DNA from 2 places in the Variovorax sp. PEI5 genome. Region 1 is predicted to be linked to the other one. Evidence: predicted binding sites of a transcription regulator. Region 1 holds the regulator's gene; the other holds the start of a gene.
What was found. The regulator NrdR, encoded in region 1, represses ribonucleotide reductase genes. The targets are predictions, from matches to a motif close to CACNANATNTNGTG.

Region 1 (4,415 bases):
CAGGCCGATGCGCAGCGAGCGCACGCGCCGCCAGTTCTCGTGCGTGGCGGCGGTGTCGCCGGCGACGACCATCTGGTCGGCGCGCAGGTAGCGTTCGGCGACGCCGTCGACCACGGCGGCGGCGTCGGCAGGGGCGTTCGGCGTCACGCCGTCGACGCCATAGAGCACCTGGAAGCTCTCCACGCCCTGGATCATCGGCTGCGGCCTGGACGCCAGGCCGGCGGTGCTGCCGGCCCTGCACATCAGCGAGGGCTCGCCATCGCTGCCGACGTCGACATAGAGCACGCTGACGCCGAGATCGTCGCGATGGGTCGGTGCGGTCTTCAACGTGTCGCCCATGCAGTCGATGCTGGCGTGATCGCTCTCGAGGGCGCCCGGCGACCGGGCGGCGGCCTGGGTGCGCAGCACCAGGACGTCGCCCGCCTGCCGGCAGGCCGGACCGGCCGCCGTCGTGCAGCCGGCGCCACGGCTGCCGTTGACACCCACGGCACCGTCCGGGGCCAGCGCATCGTCGTAGCCCTGGACCGCGCCGGGTGTCTGCGGCGCATCCACCAGCGGGAAGTCCCGGGGCCGGGTCTGGACGGCATATCCATCGTCCAGGTAGCCGCTCTGCGAGGCGACGCGCTGGATGAGCTCGACGGCGAAGCGCGCGTTGTCCTGCAGCTGACCCATGGCATCGACGGTGGCGAAACCGCGTCGCGCCACCCGCAGGGCGGTCGCGGCGGCGAGGATGACCACCAGCGCCAGGACCAGGGAGATCATCAGTTCGACCAGCGTCAGGCCGCGCTCGATCCGGCGCCTCATGACATCGTGCCCGTCAGGACCGGCACCGAGATCGCGGGACGGCTGTCGGCGTCGTCGACGCGGTCGAAGGCGGCGGCGCCGGTCCGGGAGCGGTCGGTGCTCTCCCGGCGCCAACCAAGCTTGATGTGCAGCAGGTCGCCCGTCCCGGTGCAGTGCCAGATGGGCAGCCCGTCGGCGTCGAAGGTCTGCTCGTCGAAGCAGATGGTGACGCGGGCATCGGGCAGGCCGCTCTCCACGGAGAACAGGCGCCCGGCCCATTCGACGACGTCCCACGTCGCGAGCTGTTCCGGCGTCTCGCAGCGCGCGACCGCGCAGTCGATGGCGACCTCGGTGGGCGCGGCGCGCAGACGTGGCCGCAGATAGGGGTTGGACGAGGGGTCGCGGCGCGCGGCGACGCTCGGGTTGCCACGCATGCGTTCGGCGAGTTCCGTGGCCAATGTCATGGCCGTCGTCTGCAGCCGGGCTTCCCGCAGGTGGCGCACCATGAAGATCTGCAGTCCCACCAGACCCAGGATGCCGATCGCCATGACGATGATCGAGACCAGGATCTCGACCAGCGTCGACCCGGCGTCCAGCCACGGTCCGCCCTCATGTGCTTGTTGTCTCACGCGCATTCCCAGCTTGTTCTGCCGCCTCCCTGGATGGCGACTTGTGCGGGGAATTCTGGCGGGGCGTGGCGGTCGGCCCATGCCGCCCGACGAGGGTCGAACGCCGCTCGGCAGGTGCGCGCGCCGCGAGCACGGCGAGCGAGAAAAATTTCACGGATACGGAAAAGCGGTCTTCATCGGGCCCGGACGCGCGGCCAGGCGCGGCGCCATCGGCCGATCGCCGGACTCAGATGTCCTTGAGCAGCTGACGAAACTCGTCGACGTCCTCGAAGCTGCGATAGACCGACGCGAAGCGGACATAGGCGACCTTGTCCATGCCCTCGAGCTCCCGCATGACGAGGCCGCCGACTTCGGTCGTCGGGATCTCGCGCAGGCCGCTGGCCAGCAGCTTCTGCTCGATGCGCAGCAGCGCGTCGTCAATCTGCTCGATGCCCACCGGGCGCTTGCGTAGCGCCAGCATCATGGAGGCGCGGACCTTCTTGGAATCGAAGTCGGCGCGGCTGCCGTCCTTCTTGACGACGACCGGGAAACCCACGTCCGGCCGCTCGTAGGTGGTGAAGCGCTTGTCGCAGCCGGCGCACTGGCGGCGGCGGCGCACGAAATCGCCATCCTCGGAGACGCGGGTCTCGACGACCTGCGTCTCCGCATGACGGCAGAAGGGGCACTTCATGCGACCACGCCGCGCCGCTCGATCAGCGGTAGACCGGGAACCGGCTCGTCAGGGCGTGCACCTTGGCGCGGACCGCCTCGATGTTGGCGACGTCGCGCGGATTCTCCAGCACGTCGGCGATCAGGTTGGCCGTCAGGCGCGCCTCCTCGTCCTTGAAACCGCGCGTGGTCATGGCCGGGGTGCCGATGCGCACGCCGCTGGTGACCATCGGCTTCTCGGGATCGTTGGGGATCGCATTCTTGTTGATGGTCATGTGGGCGCTGCCCAGCACGGCCTCGGCTTCCTTGCCGGTGATGCCCTTGGCGCGCAGGTCGACCAGCATGACGTGGCTCTCGGTGCGGCCGCTGACGATGCGCAGGCCGCGCTCGGTCAGGGTGTCGGCGACGATCTGCGCGTTCTTCACGACCTGCTGCTGGTAGGCCTTGAACTCCGGCGCCATGGCTTCCTTGAAGGCCACCGCCTTGGCCGCGATCACGTGCATCAGCGGGCCGCCCTGCAGGCCGGGGAAGATGGCGCTGTTGATCGCCTTCTCGTGCTGCGACTTCATGAGGATGATGCCGCCGCGCGGGCCGCGCAGGCTCTTGTGCGTGGTCGAGGTGACGACGTCGGCGTGGGGCACGGGATTCGGATAGACGCCCGCGGCCACCAGGCCGGCGTAGTGGGCGATGTCCACCATGAAGATCGCGCCGACGTCCTTGGCGACCTTGGCGAAGCGCTCGAAGTCGATGCGCAGCGAATAGGCCGAGGCACCGGCGATGATGAGCTTGGGCCGGTGCTCATGGGCCTTGCGCTCCATGGCGTCGTAGTCGATGGCTTCGTCGGCGTCGAGGCCGTAGCTCACGACGTTGAACCACTTGCCGCTCATGTTCAGCGGCATGCCGTGCGTGAGGTGGCCGCCCTCGGCCAGGCTCATGCCCATGATGGTGTCGCCCGGCTTCAGGAACGCCAGCATGACGGCCTCGTTGGCCGAGGCGCCGCAATGCGGCTGCACGTTGGCGGCATCGGCGCCGAAGATCTGCTTGACGCGGTCGATGGCCAGCTGCTCGGCCACGTCGACATGCTCGCAGCCGCCGTAGTAGCGCTTGCCGGGATAGCCCTCGGCGTACTTGTTGGTGAGCTGGGAGCCCTGGGCGGCCATCACGGCGGGCGAGGCGTAGTTCTCGCTCGCGATCAGCTCGATGTGGTGCTCCTGGCGCGCGTTCTCGGCCTGGATGGCGGCGAAGAGTTCGGGGTCGGTCTGTTCGACCAGGATGTCGCGGTGATACATGGCAGTCCTTTGAAGACGGTGGTCCTTGTTCTTCAAGCAAACAAGGGGCTGCCCAGGCGAACGGCTGAACACCCTTCCGTGGGTGGAGGGGCGGCACGCTTCCCAGTGGTAGTCCACGTCAGCGCCATCCGCCGGAAGGGGCGGCGCCTATCGCCAGTCGCGCACCGGGCGAGTGTAGCCGAGCGTCCCGTATCCCCTGGGCCGCACGGGCTCTCAGAAGTCGGACAGCAGGGCGACCTTCTCCACCTTCTGCGGTGCCGCCGGTGCCGGTGCCGGCAGCGTCGCGGCATCGGCCTTGATGGTCGGTGGCGTGGCGTTGGGGATCGCCTGGGCGCGCAGCACCGGCGGATTGATCGTCGGCACCGAGGCGCCACCGGCGACCAGGCGCAGGCGCTCGTGCTCGGCCAGCACCTTGGCGGCATAGCCGCCGTCGCTATCGAGATTGGCCGCGCCGACGTAGTAGCGCAGGCCGGCTTCCAGCGATCCGGCGCGGGCGATGCATTCCTGCAGCACCTTCACGCCCACGCGCATGTTGGTCACGGGGTCGAAGGCGGTCAGCGACCCGCCGGCGCTTTCGTACTTGTCGACGTGCACGCGCGTCATGACCTGCATCAGGCCCTGCGCGCCGACGTGGCTCTGCGCGAAGGGGTTGAAGCTCGATTCGACCGCCATGATCGCCAGGATCAGGGTCGGATCGAGCTTGGTGCGCTTGCCCAGGGCGTAGGCCTCGGAGACCAGCACGCTCAGCGGCTCGGCCGCGACGCGGTATTTCTTGCTCAGCCAGTAGGCGACGGCGGCCTGCTGCTTGGGGAGCTCGTGCGGGCTGGCGGCGGTCGTGCGATCGATGGCGGTCGGTTCCAGCGCCGTCGGCTCGGCCACCACGACCGGCTTGCGCGATTCGAGCCAGCCCATCAGATGCTGCTCGCCGGTGGCGCGCAGGTCCGGCCGCGCGGTGAGGGCGAGCACGGTGAACACCGTCGCCCGGCCGACCAGGGCGGAACCGTTGTGGGTGATCTCGAAAAAACCGTCGACCACGTCGGACCCGAAGGTCTTGAGCCCGTGGGCC
Region 2 (4,415 bases), 1.2 Mb from region 1:
GCCTGCGCGCGCCGCCCGCATCCTGGTCGTCGACGACGAGCCGGACCTGCGCGTCCTCTACGAACTCACGCTGCTGCGCGAGGGCCACCACGTCGAAGCGGCCGGCAGCGTGGCCGAGGCGCTGCGTCACCTGGAGGCCGCCCGCTTCGACGCCGTCATCACCGACATGCGCCTGCCCGACGGCCTGGGCATGGAGATCCTGCAGCACCTCCAGCGCGACCACCGGCCCGAGCGCTGCATCGTCATGACGGCCTATGGCTCGGCCGAGAACGCGGTCGAGGCGCTCAAGGCCGGCGCCTTCGACTACCTCACCAAGCCGGTCGACCTCAAGCAGTTCCGCACCGTCGTCGCCTCGGCCGTGCTGGCGCCGACCCCGCTGGCGACGACGACCGGACCCGCGGGTGCGGCGCCGCTCGTCGTGCCGGCCCCCGACGCGGCGCCGGCCCTGCCGGCGACGGTCACCGCCACCGCCGCGCCGGCACCGGCCGCGCAGGCGGCGCTCGAACGATTGGTGGGCGACTCCGAGCCGATGCGCCTGGTCAAGTCGCGCATCGTGCGGGTCGCGCGCGGCATGGCCCCGGTGCTGGTGCGCGGCGAATCGGGCACCGGCAAGGAACTGGTGGCGCGCGCCGTGCACGCCTGCAGCCAGCGCTGCGACGGGCCCTTCGTCGCCGTCAACTGCGGCGCCATCCCGGAGAACCTGCTGGAGGCGGAGTTCTTCGGCGCGCGCAAGGGCTCCTACACCGGCGCCGTGCAGGACCGCGATGGCTACTTCCAGGCCGCGCGCGGCGGCACATTGTTCCTCGACGAGATCGGCGACCTGCCGCTGGCGATGCAGTCCAAGCTGCTGCGCGCGATCCAGGAGCGCAGCGTGCGCGCCATCGGCTCGACCCAGGAGGAAGCCGTCGACGTCCGCATCGTGAGCGCGACCCACAAGGACCTGCAGGCCGGCGTGCGGGCCGGGCGCTTCCGCCAGGACCTGTTCTATCGCCTCAACGTGATCGAGATCGCCATGCCGGCGCTGCGCGAGCGGCGCGAGGACCTGCCGGCGCTGTGCGCCGCGCTGCTCGCGCGCATCGCCCACGACGCCCACATGCCGGTGCCGGTGCTCTCGCCGGAGGTGATCGAGCGGCTCGGCGCGCATGCGTTCCACGGCAACGTGCGCGAGCTGGAGAACCTGCTGCACCGCGCCGTCGCCCTCAACGACGGCGACGAGCTGCACATCGACGTCGAGGCCGGCGATGCGGCGCCTGCGCTGCTGCCGACGCCAGCGCCACCGGACACGGCGGCGGAGGTGGCGTCGTCGTCCTCGACGACGACCCCTGCGGCCGCGCCGCCGGGCGTGGCCAAGGCGCCACCGGCGGTGCCGGCCGACCTGCAGAGCTACCTCGACCAGCAGGAGCGCGAGATCCTGGTGCACGCATTGCGCGAGAGCGGCTTCAACCGCACGGCCGCCGCCGCCCGCCTCGGCCTGAGCCTGCGCCAGATCCGCTATCGCATCGCGCGGCTGGACATCGCCATGCCACGCGATGGCGACGGTGCCACCGGGCCGGCCGGCGGCCAGGCCGAATGAGCGGCCCGCATCCGCCCTGGGACGCCGGCTGGTACCTACCGGCGCGGCACCTGGCGTCGCCGAACTTCGGCCCGCGACCGGCCGGGGCGGCCATCGAGCTGGTGCTCGTGCACTCGATCAGCCTGCCGCCCGGGCGCTACGGCGGCGACGAGGTGCAGCGCCTGTTCACCAACCGGCTCGACTGGGACGCCCACCCCTACTTCCAGCAGATCCGGGGCCTGCGGGTCTCGGCGCATTTCTATGTCCGGCGCACCGGCGAGCTCTGGCAGTTCGTCAGCTGCGACGACCGCGCCTGGCATGCCGGCGCCTCGAGCTGGCGGGGCCGGGCGGACTGCAACGACTACTCGATCGGCATCGAGCTCGAGGGCCTGGAGGGCGCGACCTTCGAAACGGCCCAGTACGACGCGCTCGCGCGCCTGTGCGATGCGCTGGCATCGCGCTATCCGCTGACCGGCATCGCCGGCCACGAGCATGTCGCGCCCGGTCGCAAGAGCGATCCCGGCGCGGGCTTCGACTGGCCCGACCTGCGCGCGCGCCTGGCCTGGACGCCGAGGGTCTTCGTCTCGGCCGAGCCGCCGGCCGGTCGCGAGGAGCCCGGACCCGCCATCACCGTCACACCCACTGCCGATCGTCGGAAAACGTGAAATTTTTATAATTCGCACCGGCCCGGCGATAGCCGGCTTGACACGTCGCGAGGTCCAGTCGCCATGCGCCCTGCAGCGCGAAAACGGCTTGAAACCCAGCATTGGCGGGGCCTGCGGGGCGACGATCCAGAAGTGATGCGGCAGGAAGTCACACGAGCGTCATCCAGGCCCGCGTCGAAGCGGCATGGAACGACGTCAAAACACTACAGGTAGTGTTCACGGCGACGACGGACACCAGATATAGTGCCTCCTCTGCCCGACACACACCGTCCGGCGGTCCTGGCCGGCGCCTCGCCGGCGCCGTCGCAGCCTCGCTCCACGCCAAGCTGCCGCCCCTTTCGGAATTTCTTTCAGAGGACCTCATGCAATCTGCCCTGAACACCCCCTCCACGTCTCGCGCCCCGGCGTCGAAGACCAGTGCCACCCCGCTGCGCGACACCGCCGGCGCGCCTTCGGCCGACGCCCTCTCGCACTACCAGATCATCCGCCGCAATGGCGCCGTGGTGCCCTTCGAACCCAACAAGATCGCCGTGGCCATGATGAAGGCCTTCCTGGCCGTGCATGGCACGCAGGGCGCGGCCTCGGCCAGCGTGCGCGAGACCGTCGACACGCTGACCCAGGCCGTCGTGCGCGCCCTGGTGCGCTCGCGTCCGGGTGGCGGCACCTTCCACATCGAGGACGTGCAGGACCAGGTCGAGCTCGGCCTGATGCGCGGCGGCCATCACGAGATCGCCCGCGCCTATGTGCTCTATCGCGAGCGCCGCACGCAGGAGCGCGCCCGCCAGGTCGCGCAGGAGACCCCGGCCGCGCCGGCCCTGCACGTGCTCGACGGCGGCCAGCGCGTCGCGCTCGACATGGACGAGCTCAAGGGCCTGATCGAATCGGCCTGCGAGAACCTCGGCGAGAGCATCACGGCCGCGCCGATCGTCGCCGAGACGATGCGCAACCTCTACGACGGCGTGCCGCTCGACGAGGTCTACAAGGCCTCGATCCTGGCGGCCCGCACGCTGATCGAGAAGGACCCCGACTACACCTTCGCCACCGCGCGCCTGCTGCTGCACACGATCTTCAAGGAGATCATCGGCCGCGAGGTGATGCCCACCGAGCGCACCCAGGCCTATGTCGACTACTTCCCGCAGTTCATCAAGAAGGGCGTCGACCACGAATTGCTCGACGAGAAGCTGCTGCAGTTCGACCTGCCGCGCCTGGCCGGCGCGCTCAAGGCCGAGCGCGACCTGCAGTTCGACTACCTCGGCCTGCAGACGCTCTACGACCGCTACTTCCTGCACGTGCGCAAGTCGCGCATCGAACTGCCGCAGGCCTTCTTCATGCGCGTGGCGATGGGCCTGTCGCTCGGCGAAGTGGACCGCGAGGCGCGCGCCATCGAGTTCTACGAGGTGCTGTCGTCGTTCGACTTCATGTCCAGCACGCCGACGCTGTTCAACGCCGGCACGCTGCGCTCGCAGCTGTCCTCGTGCTACCTGACCACCGTGCCCGACGACCTCGACGGCATCTACGAGTCGATCAAGGAGAACGCGCTGCTGTCGAAGTTCGCCGGCGGCCTGGGCAACGACTGGACCCGCGTGCGGGCGCTGGGCAGCCACATCAAGGGCACCAATGGCGAGTCGCAGGGCGTGGTGCCGTTCCTGAAGGTGGTCAACGACACGGCCGTGGCCGTGAACCAGGGCGGCAAGAGGAAGGGCGCGGTCTGCACCTACCTGGAGACCTGGCACCTCGACATCGAGGAGTTCCTGGAACTGCGCAAGAACACCGGCGACGACCGCCGCCGCACGCACGACATGAACACCGCCAACTGGATCCCCGACCTCTTCATGCGCCGCGTGATGGAGAAGGGCCAGTGGACGCTGTTCTCGCCCAACGACGTGCCCGACCTGCACGATCTCTTCGGCAGCGCCTTCGAGACCGCCTACGTGGCCTACGAGGCCAAGGCCGCGCGCGGCGAGATCTCGCCCTCGCGCACCGTGCCGGCGAGCGACCTGTGGCGCAAGATGCTCACGATGCTGTTCGAGACCGGTCATCCCTGGATCACCTTCAAGGACGCCTGCAACGTGCGCTCGCCGCAGCAGCACGCCGGCGTCGTCCACTCGTCGAACCTCTGCACCGAGATCACGCTGAACACCAGCGACACCGAGACCGCCGTCTGCAACCTGGGTTCGGTGAACCTGCTGCAGCACCTG

Region 2: AC1MLT_RS14680 (ribonucleoside-diphosphate reductase subunit alpha) is a predicted target of NrdR. The motif match lies at 2,450-2,463, and genes of this name have one in related genera.

What each region holds. Positions count from the first base shown of each region.
Region 1 is NZ_CM155257.1:864,209-868,623, forward strand. Features, by position in the region: gene AC1MLT_RS04005 (PilW family protein) at 1-804, opposite strand, end outside; gene pilV (type IV pilus modification protein PilV) at 801-1,412, opposite strand; gene nrdR (transcriptional regulator NrdR) at 1,639-2,082, opposite strand; gene glyA (serine hydroxymethyltransferase) at 2,105-3,349, opposite strand; ZMP/ZTP riboswitch at 3,393-3,520, opposite strand; gene AC1MLT_RS04025 (lytic transglycosylase domain-containing protein) at 3,563-4,415, opposite strand, start outside.
Region 2 is NZ_CM155257.1:3,200,741-3,205,155, reverse strand. Features, by position in the region: gene AC1MLT_RS14690 (sigma-54-dependent transcriptional regulator) at 1-1,573, shown strand, start outside; gene ampD (1,6-anhydro-N-acetylmuramyl-L-alanine amidase AmpD) at 1,570-2,217, shown strand; gene AC1MLT_RS14680 (ribonucleoside-diphosphate reductase subunit alpha) at 2,580-4,415, shown strand, end outside.